Regions from separate parts of the Streptomyces sp. NPDC016459 genome, predicted to be linked through region 1. Evidence: predicted binding sites of a transcription regulator. Region 1 holds the regulator's gene; the other holds the start of a gene.
The links. Region 1 encodes HrcA, which represses chaperone genes, less so after heat shock. Its sites were predicted from a motif close to TTNGCACTCNGNNNNNCNGAGTGCNAA; they were not measured.
Positions count from the first base shown of each region.

Region 2: a site for HrcA is predicted at 4,892-4,918, ahead of groES (co-chaperone GroES). Genes of this name have one in related genera too.

Region 1 is NZ_JBEYCR010000001.1:753,855-761,921, forward strand. Features, by position in the region: gene ABZ567_RS03465 (hypothetical protein) at 1-269, shown strand, start outside; gene ABZ567_RS03470 (16S rRNA (uracil(1498)-N(3))-methyltransferase) at 406-1,149, opposite strand; gene ABZ567_RS03475 (nitronate monooxygenase) at 1,146-2,237, opposite strand; gene dnaJ (molecular chaperone DnaJ) at 2,380-3,519, opposite strand; gene hrcA (heat-inducible transcriptional repressor HrcA) at 3,520-4,539, opposite strand; gene ABZ567_RS03490 (MBL fold metallo-hydrolase) at 4,688-5,416, shown strand; gene ABZ567_RS03495 (DUF3097 domain-containing protein) at 5,427-6,230, shown strand; gene hemW (radical SAM family heme chaperone HemW) at 6,291-7,523, opposite strand; gene ABZ567_RS03505 (long-chain fatty acid--CoA ligase) at 7,604-8,067, opposite strand, start outside.
Region 2 is NZ_JBEYCR010000002.1:220,924-228,990, reverse strand. Features, by position in the region: gene ABZ567_RS06705 (carbohydrate ABC transporter permease) at 1-744, shown strand, start outside; gene ABZ567_RS06700 (hydroxyacid dehydrogenase) at 762-1,784, shown strand; gene ABZ567_RS06695 (ester cyclase) at 1,867-2,565, shown strand; gene groL (chaperonin GroEL) at 2,686-4,308, opposite strand; gene groES (co-chaperone GroES) at 4,439-4,747, opposite strand; gene ABZ567_RS06680 (hypothetical protein) at 4,970-5,191, opposite strand; gene ABZ567_RS06675 (polysaccharide deacetylase family protein) at 5,188-6,108, opposite strand; gene ABZ567_RS06670 (class I SAM-dependent methyltransferase) at 6,239-7,426, shown strand; gene ABZ567_RS06665 (DUF6596 domain-containing protein) at 7,445-8,067, opposite strand, start outside.

The DNA of each region.
Region 1 (8,067 bases):
TCCGCCCGGCCGGGACCCGCCACACCGGTCTCCGGCTCGTCTTCCGGAGCGGCCCCGGCCGTATCACCGGCGGGTACACGATGGGCGACGGCGAGGTGGCCGCCACGGACGGCGGCCGGCTCAACCTCAACGAACCGAGCGTGGTCCGCCGCTTCCTCGACGAGGCCTCGGCCCGTGACCTCTTCCCGGCCACGCACGGCATACGGGAGACGGACGGCTGGCCCCTCTTCGACACCCTGGCGGAGCCGGACGGACGGGAGAACGGCTAGTACGGCCGGAGAACGGCTGGTCGGGCTGGAGACGGGCCGGTGCAGCCAGAGCGGCCGACCGGCCGGTACGGCCCCGGCCCCGGCCCCGGCCCCGGCCCGCTGACGTCCGGTACGGCCCCCCACCGCCCGCGAACGGCTAGCTCCAGCGCCCCGTGCGCCCCAGCACCAGCGCGGTCGCCGCCGTACCGGCCGTGGAGGTGCGCAGCACGCTGCGACCCAGGCGGTACGGCTTCGCCCCGGCCTCCTCGAACGCGGCGAGTTCCTGCGGCGAGACCCCGCCCTCGGGGCCGACGATCAGCACGATCGAGCCCTTCTCGGGGAGTTCGGCGGTGGCGAGCGCGCCGCTCGGGTGGTCGCGGTCCTCGTGCAGGACGGCCGCGAAGTCGGCGTCCGCGAGGAGCGCGGCGACCTGCTTGGTCGTCATCAGGTCGGCGACCTCGGGAAACCGGCTGCGGCGCGACTGCTTGCCGGCCTCGCGCGCGGTGGAGCGCCACTTGGCGAGCGCCTTGAGGCCCCGGTCGCCCTTCCACTGGGTGATGCAGCGGGAGGCGGCCCACGGGACGACGGCGTCCACCCCGGTCTCCGTCATGGTCTCGACGGCGAGTTCGCCCCGGTCGCCCTTCGGCAGAGCCTGGACCACGGTGATCCGGGGCTCCTCCGGGGGGTCCTCGTGATCGCCCGAGACCTGGACGGTCAGCCGGTCCTTGCCCTCGGCCGTGAGCACCACGCAGTCGGCCCAGCGGCCGCGGCCGTCGGTGAGGACGAGGTCCTCACCGCCCTGGAGCCGCTTCACGGAGACGGCGTGCCGCCCCTCGGGCCCGTCGAGGACGAAGGTGCCGGTGCCGGGGACGGTGTCGACGACGAAGACGGGTGCTGTCATGAGGCGCTCCTGTGGGCGGGCCCGGAGAGGTCGGAGAGGGCGGTGTCGAGTTCGGCGGCCAGCACCTCGACCAGCTGCCCGGCGGGGAGTTCGCGGGCGAGCCGGTGGCCCTGGCCGGCCCACAGGGCCATGCCCTGGGCGTCGCCCACGGTGGCGGCGGCCTTGCGGAGGGGGGCGGTGAGGTGGTGGATCTCCGGGTAGGCGGAGGGGGCGTACGGGCCGTGCTCGCGCATGAAGCGGTTGACGAGGCCGCGGGCGGGGCGCCCGGAGAAGGCCCGGGTGAGGGCGGTCCTGGTGAACAGCGGGTCGGTCAGGGCCCGCTTGTGCAGCGGGTGGGCGCCGGACTCGGGGCAGCAGAGGAAGGCGGTGCCGAGCTGGGCGGCCTCGGCCCCGGCGGCGAGGACGGCGGCGATCTGGGCGCCGCGCATGATCCCGCCGGTGGCGACGATCGGCAGGGCGACGCTCTCGCGGATCCGGGTGAGAAGGGTGAGCAGCCCGGTGCCCCGGGCGCCGTCGTCGGCCGGGTCGTCGCGGTACGTGCCCTGGTGTCCGCCGGCCTCGACGCCCTGGACGCAGACGGCGTCGGCGCCCGCGGCCTGTGCGGCGAGGGCCTCGTCGGCTGAGGTGACGGTGACGATCGTGAACGTACCGACGCGGGCGAAGGCGGCGAGCGTCTCGGGCGCGGGGCAGCCGAAGGTGAAGGAGACGACGCGGACCGGGTCCTCCAGGAGGATGGCCAGCTTGGCGTCGTAGGCGTCGTCGCGACCGGAGTCCGTGTCGCCGAGCGGGGTGCCGTACCAGGTGGCCTCGCCGGCGAGCTGGTGGCGGTAGACCTCGACGGCGGCGGGGTCGGCGGGCCGCCCGCTCTGCGGCAGGAAGAGGTTGACACCGAAGGGGCGTGCGGTGAGCCCGCGTGTCTGCTTGATCTCCTGGTACAGGCCGCCGGCCGTCTTGTATCCGCCGGCCAGGAAGCCGAGCGCCCCGGCCTCGCAGACGGCCCCGACCAGCTCGGGACAGGAACCGCCACCCGCCATGGGGGCCTGCACGATCGGATACCGAGACAGATCGTTCAGTGCGGTGGTGGACATATGGGCATCGTGCCATGCGTGTGCGGCGGTGCCGAATTCGAACGTCGGGTACGGAAGGGGCGGCGCGGACAGGCGGAAAGACGGCACCGGCAGCCGGAAGGGGCGGCACCCGCGCCCGCGGGTGCCGCCCCTTCCGTACCGATCAGACCCGCCCGTTGAACGCGTCCTTCAACCGCGAGAACAAGCCCTGCTGCCCCGGCTGGAACTGGCCGGTGGGCCGTTCCTCGCCGCGCAGCTTGGCCAGTTCGCGCAGGAGCCGTTCCTGCTCCGCGTCGAGCTTGCCGGGGGTCTGCACCTCGACGTGCACGATCAGGTCGCCCCGGCCGTTGCCGCGCAGATGCGTGACGCCACGGCCGTGCAGCGGGATCGACTGGCCGGACTGGGTGCCCGGCCGGATGTCGATCTCCTCGACGCCGTCGAGGGTCTGCAGCGGCACCTTGGTGCCGAGCGCGCCCGCGGTCATCGGGATCGTGACCGTGCAGTGCAGGTCGTCGCCGCGCCGCTGGAAGGTGTCGTGCGGGGTCTCGTGGATCTCCACGTACAGGTCGCCGGCGGGGCCGCCGCCGGGGCCGACCTCGCCCTCGCCCGCGAGCTGGATCCGGGTGCCGTTGTCGACACCGGCCGGGATCTTCACCGTGAGCGTACGACGGGACCGCACCCGGCCGTCGCCCGCGCACTCCGGGCACGGCGTCGGCACGACCGTGCCGAAGCCCTGGCACTGGGGGCAGGGGCGGGAGGTCATGACCTGGCCGAGGAAGGACCGGGTGACCTGGGACACCTCGCCGCGACCGCGGCACATGTCACAGGTCTGCGCGGAGGTGCCGGGCGCGGCGCCCTCGCCCGAGCAGGTCGTGCAGACGACAGCCGTGTCGACCTGGATGTCCTTGGTGGTGCCGAAGGCCGCCTCGTTGAGGTCGATCTCCAGCCGGATCATGGCGTCCTGGCCGCGGCGGGTCCGCGAGCGCGGGCCGCGCTGCGACGCCGTACCGAAGAAGGCGTCCATGATGTCGGAGAAGTTGCCGAAGCCACCGGCCCCGAAGCCGCCCGCGCCGCCTCCGCCCGAGGCCGAGAGGGGGTCGCCGCCCAGGTCGTAGACCTGCTTCTTCTGCGGGTCCGAGAGGACCTCGTAGGCGGCGTTGATCTCCTTGAAGCGTTCCTGCGTCTTGGGATCGGGATTGACGTCCGGGTGCAGCTCGCGGGCGAGCCTCCGGAACGCCTTCTTGATCTCGTCCTGGGACGCGTCGCGGCGCACGCCGAGTACGGCGTAGTAGTCCGTGGCCACTTACGACTCCGCCAGGATCTGTCCGACGTAACGTGCCACTGCGCGTACCGCTCCCATCGTTCCGGGGTAGTCCATGCGGGTCGGTCCGACCACGCCGAGTTTGGCGACTGCCTCGCCGCCCGAACCGTAGCCGACCGAGACGACGGACGTGGAGCTCAGCCCCTCGTGGGCGTTCTCGTGCCCGATGCGTACGGTCATGCCCGATTCCTTGGCCTCGCCGAGCAGCTTGAGGAGCACGACCTGCTCCTCCAGAGCTTCAAGGACGGGCCTGATCATCAGGGGGAAGTCATGTCCGAAGCGGGTGAGATTGGCGGTGCCGCCGATCATCAGCCGCTCCTCGTGCTCCTCGACCAGGGATTCGAGGAGGGTCGCGAGCACGGTCGAGACCGTGGCGCGGTCCTCGACCTCCTCGAATGACTCGGGGAGGTCCTGCACCAGCTGCGGCACGTCGGCGAACCGCCGACCGACGACCCTGCTGTTGAGCCGGGCCCGCAGATCGGCGAGGGAGGACTCGCCGAAGGGCGCGGGGCAGTCGATGAGACGCTGCTCGACGCGGCCGGTGTCCGTGATGAGCACCAGCATCAGGCGGGCGGGGGCCAGCGAGAGCAGCTCCACGTGCCGGACGGTCGAACGGGTCAGCGAGGGGTACTGGACGACGGCGACCTGACGGGTCAGCTGCGCGAGCAGCCGGACCGTGCGGCCGACGACGTCGTCCAGGTCCACCGCGCCGTCGAGGAAGTTGTGGATGGCCCGGCGCTCGGGCGTCGACAGCGGCTTGACGCCGGCGAGCCGGTCGACGAAGAGCCGGTAGCCCTTGTCGGTCGGGATCCGGCCGGCGCTGGTGTGGGGCTGGGCGATGAAGCCCTCCTCCTCCAGCACGGCCATGTCGTTGCGCACGGTGGCGGGCGAGACGCCGAGTTTGTGGCGCTCGGTGAGCGCCTTGGAGCCGACGGGCTCCTCCGTCCCCACGTAGTCCTGGACGATGGCGCGCAGGACCTCGAGCCTGCGTTCGCTGAGCATCGTGGCGCACCTCCAGCTGTCGACGTCGTTCCGGTTGCTCCGCTTTTGGCACTCACCCTGTTCGAGTGCCAGCGATTCCCCGGCCAGTGTACGGCGGCGGGCGTCGCTCCTGGCAAGGCGGCGGGCCCCCACCGGCTAGCGTCGCCTTATGGACGTGGATTGGGAAGCGTACGGGTGGGAGCGGCTCGCGGACGGGGTGGGCCGGCGACGGCTGCCCGGATGGGACGCCACGGTCGGACTGGCACTGGGCGAGCGGGCGGTGCTGCTGTACGACACGGGCTCCTCGCTCGCGGAGGGCGCCGAGCTGCGGACGCAGATCGCGGGGCTGACGAACGACCGGAGAGTGACGCACATCGCACTGAGCCACCCCCATTTCGACCATGTGCTGGGCACCGCGGCCTTCTCGGGCGCGGAGGTCTTCGGCGCGGTCGGCTCCGACGCGCTGCTCGGAGGGGCCAGGGCGCAGGAGGCGCTGCGCGGCGACGCGGTACGGCACGGGCTCGACCCGGCGGCGGCCGCGGAGGCCGTGGACGTGCTGGTGGCGCCGCGGCACGTGGTCTCAGGCGAGTGGACGCTCGACCTCGGCGGCCGGCAGGTCCTCCTGGCGAACGTCGGCCCCGGCCACACGGGCCACGACCTGGTGCTCCTGGTGCCGGGCGGCCCGGAGGTGGTCTTCTGCGGCGACCTGGTCGAGGAGTCCGGCGAGCCGCAGGCGGGCCCGGACGCGATCCCCTCCCGCTGGCCGGACGCCCTGGACCGGCTGCTGCGGCTCGGCGGCGAGGAGGCGGTGTACGTACCGGGGCACGGGGCGGTGGTGGACGCCACGTTCGTGCGGGCCCAGCGCGATGAACTGGCACACCGCTTCCACGTCGCCTAACGTCACCGAAATGCGCAGCTACAACCCGGACCTGACGCCGTCCTGGAAGAAGCCGAAGCCCGTCCCGGAGGTTCCGGCCGAGCGTGACCTCGTCGTCGAGGAGGTCACGACGGGCTTCTGCGGGGCGGTGATCCGCTGCGAGGCGGGCACCGTGACCCTGGAGGACCGCTTCGGCAAGCACCGGGTCTTCCCCATGGACCCGCGTGGTTTCCTCCTGGAGGGCCGGGTGGTGACCCTGGTCCGACCGGTCACCGCTCCCGCCCGCCCCACCCGTACGGCCTCGGGCTCGGTCGCCGTACCGGGCGCACGTGCGCGCGTGGCGCGGGCCGGCCGGATCTACGTGGAGGGCCGGCACGACGCCGAGCTCGTGGAGCGGGTCTGGGGCGACGACCTGCGGATCGAGGGCGTGGTCGTGGAGTACCTGGAGGGCGTCGACGACCTGCCGTCGATCGTGGCGGACTTCGCCCCGGCGCCGGACGCGCGCCTGGGGGTCCTGGTGGACCACCTGGTCCCGGGCTCGAAGGAGTCCCGCATCGCCGCCCGGGTGACCTCCCCGGACGTCCTGGTCGTGGGCCACCCCTACATCGACGTCTGGGAGGCGGTGAAGCCGTCGTCCCTGGGCATCCCGGCCTGGCCGACGGTCCCCCGGGGCCAGGACTGGAAGACGGGCGTCTGCCGGGCCCTCGGCTGGCCCCACGACAACACGGGCGCCGCCTGGCAGCACATCCTGTCGAGAGTCACCTCGTACAAGGACCTGGAACCGGAACTCCTGGGCCGAGTGGAAGAACTGATCGACTTCGTGACGGCGCCGTAGACGACCTCCGACGGGGGCGCCCCGCGCCCCCGTCACGGGCATTCGCCCCGCGCCTGAACCTCAGTCCACCAGGTCCCGCACCACGGCGTCGGCGAGCAACCGACCCCGCAGGGTCAGCACGGCCCGCCCCTCGTCGTAGGGCCCCGCGTCGAGAAGCCCGTCCGCCAGCGCCCGCGAAGCCGCGGCAAGCCCGGCAGGCCGCAGGAGTGCCAACTCGACGCCCTCCCGCAGCCGCAACTCGAGCAGCACCCGCTCCACCCTGCGGTCTTCGGACGACAGCAGCTCCCGCCCCGCCCCCGGCGACCTCCCCCCGTCGAGCGCCGCCGCGTACGCGCCCGGGTGCTTCACGTTCCACCACCGCACCCCGCCCACGTGGCTGTGCGCGCCGGGGCCCGCGCCCCACCAGTCCGCGCCGCGCCAGTACAGCTCGTTGTGGAGGCAGCGCCCGGCCTCCGAGGTGGCCCAGTTGGACACCTCGTACCACTCGAATCCGGCCTCGGCGAGAACGGAGTCCGCGATCAGGTACCGGTCGGCGTGCACGTCGTCGTCGGTCATCGGCACCTCGCCGCGCCGGATCCGGCGGGCGAGCTGCGTCCCCTCCTCGACGATCAGGGCGTACGCGCTGACGTGGTCAGGGCCGGCGCCGATCGCCGCGTCGAGCGAGGCCCGCCAGTCGTCGTCGGACTCCCCCGGCGTGCCGTAGATCAGATCCAGGTTCACGTGCTCGAACCCGGCGGCCCGCGCCTCGGCGACGCACGCCTCGGGGCGCCCGGGCGTGTGCGTCCGGTCGAGGATCCTCAGGACGTGCTGCCGGGCACTCTGCATCCCGAAGGAGACGCGGTTGAAGCCGCCTTCCCGCAGCTCCGCGAGGTACGCGGGGGTCACGGACTCCGGATTCGCCTCGGTCGTCACCTCGGCGTCGTCCGCGAGCCCGAACTCGTCGCGGACGGCTCCCAGCATCCGTACGAGATCACCGGCGGCGAGCAGCGTCGGCGTGCCCCCGCCGACGAACACGGTCCGCACCGGCCTGGGGTCGTCGCCGAGCACCTTCCGGGCGAGCCGGACCTCTTCGGCGACCTGGTCGGCGTAGTTGTCCCGGGAGGCGAGCACGCCCCCGGTGCCGCGCAGCTCGCTCGCCGTGTACGTGTTGAAGTCGCAGTAGCCGCACCGCGTGGCGCAGTACGGAACGTGCAGGTAGAACCCGAGGGGCCGCTCGGCCGCCCCTTCCAGGGCGTGTGCGGGCAGCGCCCCGGTCTCGGGCACGGTCTCACCATCGGGCAGTACGGAAGGCATGAGCCCCATTGTCCCGTACTGCCCGAGGTGGACGTCCGGCCTGTGGACGCCGGCCTGTGGAAAAGTGCCGTGCGCGGCGGTCAGGACTCCCGGGAGCCCGCGTACATCTCCTCGATGAGGTCCTTGTACTCGCGCTCCACCACCGGCCGCTTCAGCTTCAGCGACGGGGTCAGCTCGCCGTGCTCGATGTCCAGGTCCCGGGGCAGCAGCCGGAACTTCTTGATCGTCTGCCAGCGCTGGAGGCCTTCGTTGAGGCGGTCGACGTAGCCCTGGATCATGGCCACCGTCTGCGGGGCGGCGACGACCTCGGCGTACGACCTGCCCGCGAGGTCGTGATCGGCGGCCCAGCCGAGGAGGGTGGGCTCGTCGAGGGCGATCAGCGCGGTGCAGAAGTTCCGGTCGGCGCCGTGGACGAGGATGTTGGAGACGAACGGACAGACGGCCTTGAACTGGCCCTCGACCTCGGCCGGCGCGATGTACTTGCCGCCGGACGTCTTGATCAGGTCCTTCTTGCGGTCGGTGATCCGGAGGTAGCCGTCGGCGG
Region 2 (8,067 bases), on a different contig from region 1:
GCCACCAAGGACGCCGGCGGACTCCTCGCCGGAAACGCCTTCTCCTTCGAGGGCTTCGACCTGGACGGCAACCTCTCCCGGCTCGCCGAGCACGACGACGGCATCTACTTCCACTGGTACCTCAACAGCCTCCTCTACGCGGGGATCGGCGCCCTCGCCTGCTCGCTCGTCAGCGTCGCCGCCGGATACGCCTTCCACGTCTACGACTTCCGGGGCAAGGAGAAGCTCTTCGGCCTCGTCCTCGTCGGCGTGCTCGTCCCCACCACCGCGCTCGCCCTGCCGATGTACCTCCTGGCCAGCGAGGTCGGCGTCGTCAACACCTACGGGGCCGTCCTGATCCCCGTCCTCGTCAACCCCTTCGGCGTCTACCTGTCCCGGGTCTTCTGCGCCGGCTACATCCCCGACGAGGCCCTGGAGGCCGCCCGTATCGACGGGGCAGGCGAACTGCGCGTCTTCTGGTCCATCGGTCTGCGCATGGTGATGCCCGGCTTCGTGACCGTCTTCCTCTTCCAGTTCACCGCCGTCTGGAACAACTTCTTCCTCCCCCTGGTGATGCTGTCGGACCAGAAGCTCTACCCGCTGAGCCTCGGCCTGTACGCGTGGAACAGCAACGCCCACGCGGAACCCGGCTTCTACCCCCTCGTCGTCACCGGGTCGCTGCTCGCCGTCGTCCCCCTCGTCGTCGCCTTCGTCTCCCTCCAGCGCCACTGGAAGGCCGGTCTGACGGCCGGCAGCGTCAAGTGAGGAGCACAGGTACAACGATGCACCCGACCACTGACAACCGCCCCGCGCTGCTGCTCGCGATGGGCCCGGGCGTCGCCGAACGCCTCCTCACCGACGCCCACCGCACCCGCCTCGCGTCCCTCGCCCGCACCGACCCCGACCTGGTGGCCGCCGACCTGACCACCCCGGATCCCCGCGTCGCCGCCGCCCTCGCGGAGGCCGAGGTCCTCCTCACCTGCTGGGGAGCGACCCCGCTCACCGACGAGGTCCTCGACCGCGCGCCGCGCCTTCGGGCCGTCGTCCACGCCGCCGGCTCGGTCAAGCACCACATCACCGACGCCTGCTGGACCCGGGGCCTGCGCGTCACCTCGGCCGCCGCCGCCAACGCGCTGCCGGTCGCCGAGTACACGCTCGCCGCGATCCTCCTCGCCGGGAAACGGGTCCTCGGCTCGGCCCGGCGGTACGCGGAACTCCGCGCCGACCACGCCTGGCTCACCGAGTCCGCCGACTGGGGCAACTACCGCCGTACGGTCGGCGTGGTCGGCGCCTCCCGCATCGGCCGCAGGGTCATCGACCTCCTGCGCCCCTTCGACATCGACGTCCTGCTGTACGACCCGTACGTGGAGGTCCCGCCTCCCGGCGTGGAACTGGTGACGGACCTTCACGAGTTGTGCGCCCGCAGCTCGGTCGTCTCCGTCCACGCGCCCCAGCTCCCGTCCACGTACCGCATGATCGGCGCGCCCCAGCTCGCCGCGATGCCGGACGGAGCGACCCTCGTTAACACCTCCCGAGGCTCCCTGATCGACGAACAGGCCCTCCTCCCCCACCTCCTCACGGGCCGTCTCCACGCCACCCTGGACGTGACGGACCCGGAGCTCCCGCCCCCCGACTCCCCCCTCTACACCCTCCCGAACGTCCTCCTCACCCCCCACGTGGCGGGCTCCCTGGGCAACGAACTGCACCGGATGGCGGACCAGGCGATCGAGGAGGTGGCCCGGTACGCCCGCGGCGAACCCTTCGCCGAGGAGGTACGGGCGTCGGACCTCCAGCGGTCGGCGTAGGGGGGCGGGGCAGGCGTCTCCCCCTGCCCGCCGCGTGGACCCCCCCTAGACTGGAGAGATCCCACCTGGTTCGGGAGGCGTCATGAGCTTCGTGCAAATCATCGACTGCAGGACCAGCCGGGTCGACGACCTGAACCGCCTCATGGATCAGTGGGTCGATCAGACCAAGGGCAAGCGGACCGCCACCCACAGCATCGTCGGCAAGGACCGCTCGGACGCCTCTCACGTCGTGGAGATCGTCGAGTTCCCGTCGTACGACGTGGCCATGCGCAACTCGCAGCTCCCCGAGACCGACCGGATCTTCCGGGAGATGGTCGCGCTCTGCGACGAGATGCCGACCTTCACCGATCTGGACGTGGTGCGGGACGAGGCGCTGTACAAGTCCAGTGCCCGTCGCCTCCTGGAGATGATCGCCGGCGAGCCGGAGCTGGCGCTGCTCGACCAGGTGCTCGCGGAGGGGTACCACGACCACGATCCGACCGACGAGCAGGACGCCATCGGCATGGACGCGGTCCGGCGCGTGGTGGAGATGTGGCGGCAGGGCTTCGACTTCGCCTTCACCGTCGACGACCAGATCGCCGAGGGCGACCGGGTCTGCACCCGCTGGACCTGGAAGGGCAGTCACACCGGGGACTTCATGGGGCTGCAGCCCACCGGCATGGAGGTGGCCATGACCGGAACGGTCATCCACCGCTTCCGGGAGGACGGGAAGATCGCGGAGGGATGGTGGCAGTACGACCTGCTCGGCCTGATGGGGCAGCTCGGCGCCGTGGAGGCGTAGGAAGCCGTGGCGGCGTAGGCACGGGAGAAGGAGACACCGAGGCCCGGTGCCCCCGCGACGGGGGCACCGGGCCTCGGTGATCAGCTACGAGCCTCGGTGATCAGCGATCACCGGTCGGCCTCAGTGCGAGTGGCCGTGACCGTGGCCGTGGTCCGCCGGCTCCTCTTCCTTCTTCTCCACCACGAGGGTCTCGGTGGTGAGGAGGAGGGAGGCGATCGAGGCGGCGTTCTCCAGAGCGGAGCGCGTCACCTTCACCGGGTCGATGACGCCGGCCTTGACCAGGTCGCCGTACTCGCCGGTCGCGGCGTTGAAGCCCTGGCCCTTGTCGAGCTCCGCCACCTTCGAGGTGATGACGTAGCCCTCGAGGCCGGCGTTCTCGGCGATCCAGCGCAGCGGCTCGACGGCGGCGCGGCGGACGACCGCGACACCCGTGGCCTCGTCACCGGTCTTGCCGAGGTTGCCCTCGAGGACCTTGACGGCGTGGACGAGCGCGGAGCCACCACCGGAGACGATGCCCTCCTCGACCGCGGCGCGGGTCGCGGAGATGGCGTCCTCCAGACGGTGCTTCTTCTCCTTCAGCTCCACCTCGGTGGCGGCGCCGACCTTGATCACGCACACGCCGCCGGCCAGCTTCGCGAGGCGCTCCTGGAGCTTCTCGCGGTCCCAGTCGGAGTCCGTGGACTCGATCTCGGCCTTGATCTGGTTGACGCGGCCGTGCACGTCCTCCGACTTGCCGCCACCGTCGACGATGACGGTGTCGTCCTTGGTGATGGTCACGCGGCGGGCGGTGCCGAGCACGTCGAGACCGGCCTGGTCGAGCTTGAGGCCGACCTCCTCGGCGATGACGGTGGCACCGGTGAGGGTGGCCATGTCGCCGAGCATCGCCTTGCGGCGGTCGCCGAAGCCGGGGGCCTTGACGGCCACGGCGTTGAAGGTGCCACGGATCTTGTTCACGACCAGGGTCGACAGGGCCTCGCCCTCGACGTCCTCGGCGATGATCAGGAGCGGCTTGCTGGCGCCGGCCTGGATGACCTTCTCCAGGATGGGCAGCAGGTCCTGGATCGAGGAGATCTTGCCCTGGTTGATCAGGATGTACGGGTCGTCGAGGACGGCCTCCATACGCTCCTGGTCGGTGACCATGTACGGGGACAGGTAGCCCTTGTCGAAGGCCATGCCCTCGGTGAAGTCGAGCTCCAGGCCGAAGGTGTTGGACTCCTCGACGGTGATGACACCGTCCTTGCCGACCTTGTCCATCGCCTCGGCGATGAGCTCGCCGACCTGCTGGTCCTGCGCGGAGAGCGCGGCGACGGCGGCGATGTCGGACTTGTCCTCGATCGGGCGCGCGGTGGCGAGGAGCTCCTCGGAGACGGCCTTGACGGCGGCGTCGATGCCCTTCTTCAGGGCGGCCGGGGAGGCGCCGGCGGCGACGTTGCGCAGACCCTCGCGGACCAGGGCCTGGGCCAGCACGGTGGCGGTGGTGGTGCCGTCACCCGCGATGTCGTTGGTCTTGGTCGCCACCTCCTTCACCAGCTGGGCGCCGAGGTTCTCGAACGGGTCGTCGAGCTCGACCTCGCGGGCGATCGTGACACCGTCGTTGGTGATGGTGGGGGCGCCGAACTTCTTGTCGATGACGACGTTGCGGCCCCTGGGGCCGATCGTCACCTTCACCGTGTCGGCAAGCTTGTTGACGCCGCGCTCAAGGGCGCGACGGGCGTCCTCGTCGAACTTCAGGATCTTCGCCATGGAAGCGGTTCAGCCCTCTCGGAATAGGGTGGAACGAACCGCGCCCCGGGGCGCCTGGAAGGGGCCTCGGGGCGCAGCTCTGAGCATCTGGTTCAGTGCTCGTACGTCGGTACTTCGGTACTTCGGTGAATTACTTCTCGACGATCGCGAGCACGTCGCGAGCCGAGAGGACGAGGTACTCCTCGCCGTTGTACTTCACCTCGGTGCCGCCGTACTTGCTGTACAGCACGATGTCGCCGGTCTGGACGTCGAGCGGCAGGCGCTCGCCGTTCTCGAAGCGGCCCGGGCCCACGGCAAGGACGACGCCCTCCTGGGGCTTCTCCTTGGCGGTGTCCGGGATGACCAGGCCAGAGGCGGTGGTCTGCTCGGCGTCGAGCGGCTGGACCACGATGCGGTCCTCGAGCGGCTTGATGGCAACCTTGGAGCTGGTGGTCGTCACGATCCGACCTCCCCCTTCGGAGATAACGGGGTTGACTGTCTGAGGTGGCGACCAGGTGGATCCGTCGTCGCGGGTGCCGGACCTGCCCGTCGCTGTGTTGGCACTCTCCGGTGGGGAGTGCCAGAGCCGAGACTATGACCGCGGTTAGCACTCGGTCAAGCGGAGTGCCAGTGACGCGCGATGTGGCGCTTCGGATCCGGCACGGGAACGGCGCCCCTGACCTCAGGGTTCCGCACGCGAGTTCGAGACTCGGACCACCGTATCGCCGCGCTCCGCGACCGTCGTCGCGTCCCGCGTCTGCGCCGGTCCCACCCGTTCCGCCGCCTTCCGCCCGAGCCGTTCGAGCGGGTCCACGGCCGAGGCGCATCCGGTGGCGGCGAGGAGCGCACCGGCCAGCACCGCTCCGGCCACCGGCCGCCGCGTCCGGGACGGCGCCCGGCTCATACGTAGTCCTCCAGCTTGGCGACCGCGTACCCCTTGGCCGTGATCACGTTCATCACCCGGCGGATCATGTCGGGCATGGTCCCCTTCCAGTCGTCCTTGCCCCGGAAGTGGGTGAGCACGATGTCGCCGGGGTGCAGGTCCCGGTCCCACTCGCGCCACTCCATGTGGTCGGGGAACGCCTCGGACGCCCACAGCGGGACCGCCTTGACGCCGCAGGACTTGGCGGCGCGCAGGGTGTCCTCGTTGTAGTTGCCGTACGGCGGGCGGAAGAGCGGGGGCCGCTTGCCGAATCGTTTCTCGATGACGTCCTGCATGCCGCAGATCTCGCGCTTCTGCTGGCTGTACGACAGCCCCGGCAGGTACCGGTGGTTGAGGGTGTGGTTGTGCAGGGAGACGCCGCCCTCCTGGGACTTCTGCATCCGGGCGAAGTACCCGTAGTCGTCCTTGACGACGTAGTCGCTGATGAAGGCGCTGTAGGGGATCCGGAGCTCGTTCATCATCCGCAGCAGGGCGGGATCCTTCTCGGCGCCGTCGTCGATCGTCAGGAAGACGATCTTCTGTTTGGTCGGCACGGTGGTGAAGACGGGGGGCAGGCCTTCGCCCGCCGTCTCGAAGCCCTTGCGGGTGGTGATCCGCGGCTTCACGGCGGGCGGGGCGGGCGCGTCGAGCGGGGTGCGGGCGAGGCCCCACTTCCTCGCGGCGACCGCCCGGGCGGCACGCTGCGCGCGGACCTTCTCGACGTACGCCTCGATCGCGCCGGACGCCTTCTGCCCCTGGGCCTGCTGGCCGGCGGCGGGGGCGGGGGCGCCCTTGGCCTGCTCGGTGCCGTCCCCGCAGGCCGTGGCGGCGGAGGCGAGGGCGGCGACGACGAGGGCGGCCCCGAGCACCCGGGACGAACGGCGCACACCTTTTGTCATCATATTTTCCTTTTGTCGTACGAGTCGTATCGCGCCGCATCCTGTCAGCGCGGACGCCCGTTCCCGGCCACGACACCGCCGTACCGCACCCCGCGTCCCCCGGCCGGCCCACAGCGCCCCAGGGCCCACAATGGGACGGGTGACCGACCTCGCCTCCTTCGCCCCCCTGCTCGGCCCCGAGGGTCAGACCCTCCTCAGCGCCCTGCGCGACTACGACCCCGCCCGGGAACTGGCGGTCGCCTCCCGGCTGCGCCGCGACCACTCCGCGGAGCTGGTCACGGCGGCGATCGGGCAGGCACGGCTGCGGCAGCGGGCGGTCGCCAAGTTCGGCGCGGAGGACGCGTACCGGATGTACTTCACCCCGAACGGCGTCGAGCAGTCGACCCGCGCCTCGGTCGGCACCCACCGGGCGGCCCGGCTCAAGGCGCTCGGCGTCCGCAGCGTCGCCGACCTCTGCTCGGGGATCGGCGGCGACGCGATCGCCCTGGCCCGCGCCGGGATCTCCGTCCTCGCCGTCGACCGCGACCCGCTGACCGCCGAGGCCGCCCGCGCCAACGCCGAGGCGCTCGGCCTCGCGGAGCTGATCGAGGTGCGGTGCGCGGACGTCACCGACATCGACACCGCGCCCTACGACGCGGTCTTCGTCGACCCGGCGCGGCGCGGCGGCCGGGGCCGCGTCTTCGACCCGGAGGCGTACTCCCCGCCGCTGTCCTGGGCGGTCGAGGCGGCCCGCAGGGCCCCGCACGCGGCCCTGAAGGTGGCCCCGGGCATCCCGCACGAGGCGGTGCCCGAGGAGGCCGAGGCCGAGTGGATCTCGGACGGCGGGGACGTCAAGGAGGCGGTCCTCTGGTTCGGTACGGAGCCGGGCGCCCGCCGGGCCACCCTGCTGCCCTCGGGCGCGGCCCTCGCCGGCCGGGGCCTGCCCGACCCGGCGGTCCGCCCGGTCGGCCGCTACCTCTACGAGCCGGACGGCGCCGTCATCCGCGCGCACCTGGTCGCCGAGGTGGCGGAGGAGGTGGGCGGCGGCCTGATCGACGCGACCATCGCGTACGTCACGGCGGACGCGCTCGTCCCCACCCCGTACGCCGCCGCCTACGAGATCACCGACGAACTCCCGTTCAACCTGAAGAAGCTGAAGGCCCTGCTGCGGGAACGGGAGGTCGGCACCCTGACGGTGAAGAAGCGCGGCTCCGCGGTGGAGCCCGAGGAGATCCGCCGCAGGGTGAGGCCGAAGGGCCCTAACGCGGCGACGGTCCTGCTCACGAGGGTGGCCGGCGCCCCGACGATGCTGATCGGCCACCCGGCCGCCCGTCGGTGACCCCGGCCGGGCGCCGCCCTACGCGCCCCCGAGCGCCCGTGCCTTCGCCCGCAGCAGCGCCCGCTCGCTCTCGTTGCGGGTGAGGGCCACCGCCCGCTCGAACTCCGCCCGCGCCTCCGCCTCACGCCCGAGCCGGGCCAGCAGGTCGCCCCGCACGCTCGGCAGCAGGTGGTATCCGGCCAGGCCGGGCGCGGCGGCGAGGGCGTCGACGAGCGGGAGGGCCGCCGCGGGGCCCTCGGCCATCGACACGGCGACCGCGCGGTTCAGCTCGACGACCGGGGACGGGGCGAGGACGCCCAGCCGCCCGTACAGCGCGGCGATGGTCGCCCAGTCGGTCTCGTCGTACGAGGGGGCCCGCGCGTGGCAGGCGGCGATGGCGGCCTGGAGGGCGTACGGCCCGTACGTCCGCCCGTCACCGGCCCGCTCCAGGGCGGCGAACCCGCGCAGGACGAGCAGCCGGTTCCAGCGCCGCCGGTCCTGCGCTGCGAGCAGCACCGGCTGCCCGTCGGGCCCGGTCCTGGCCGCCGTCCGGGATGCCTGGAGCTCCAGAAGGGCCGCCAAACCCTGCGCTTCGCCCTCCCGGGGCGCGAGGGCGGCGAGGGTCCGCGCGAGCCGTAGCGCGTCCTCGCAGAGGCCCGGCC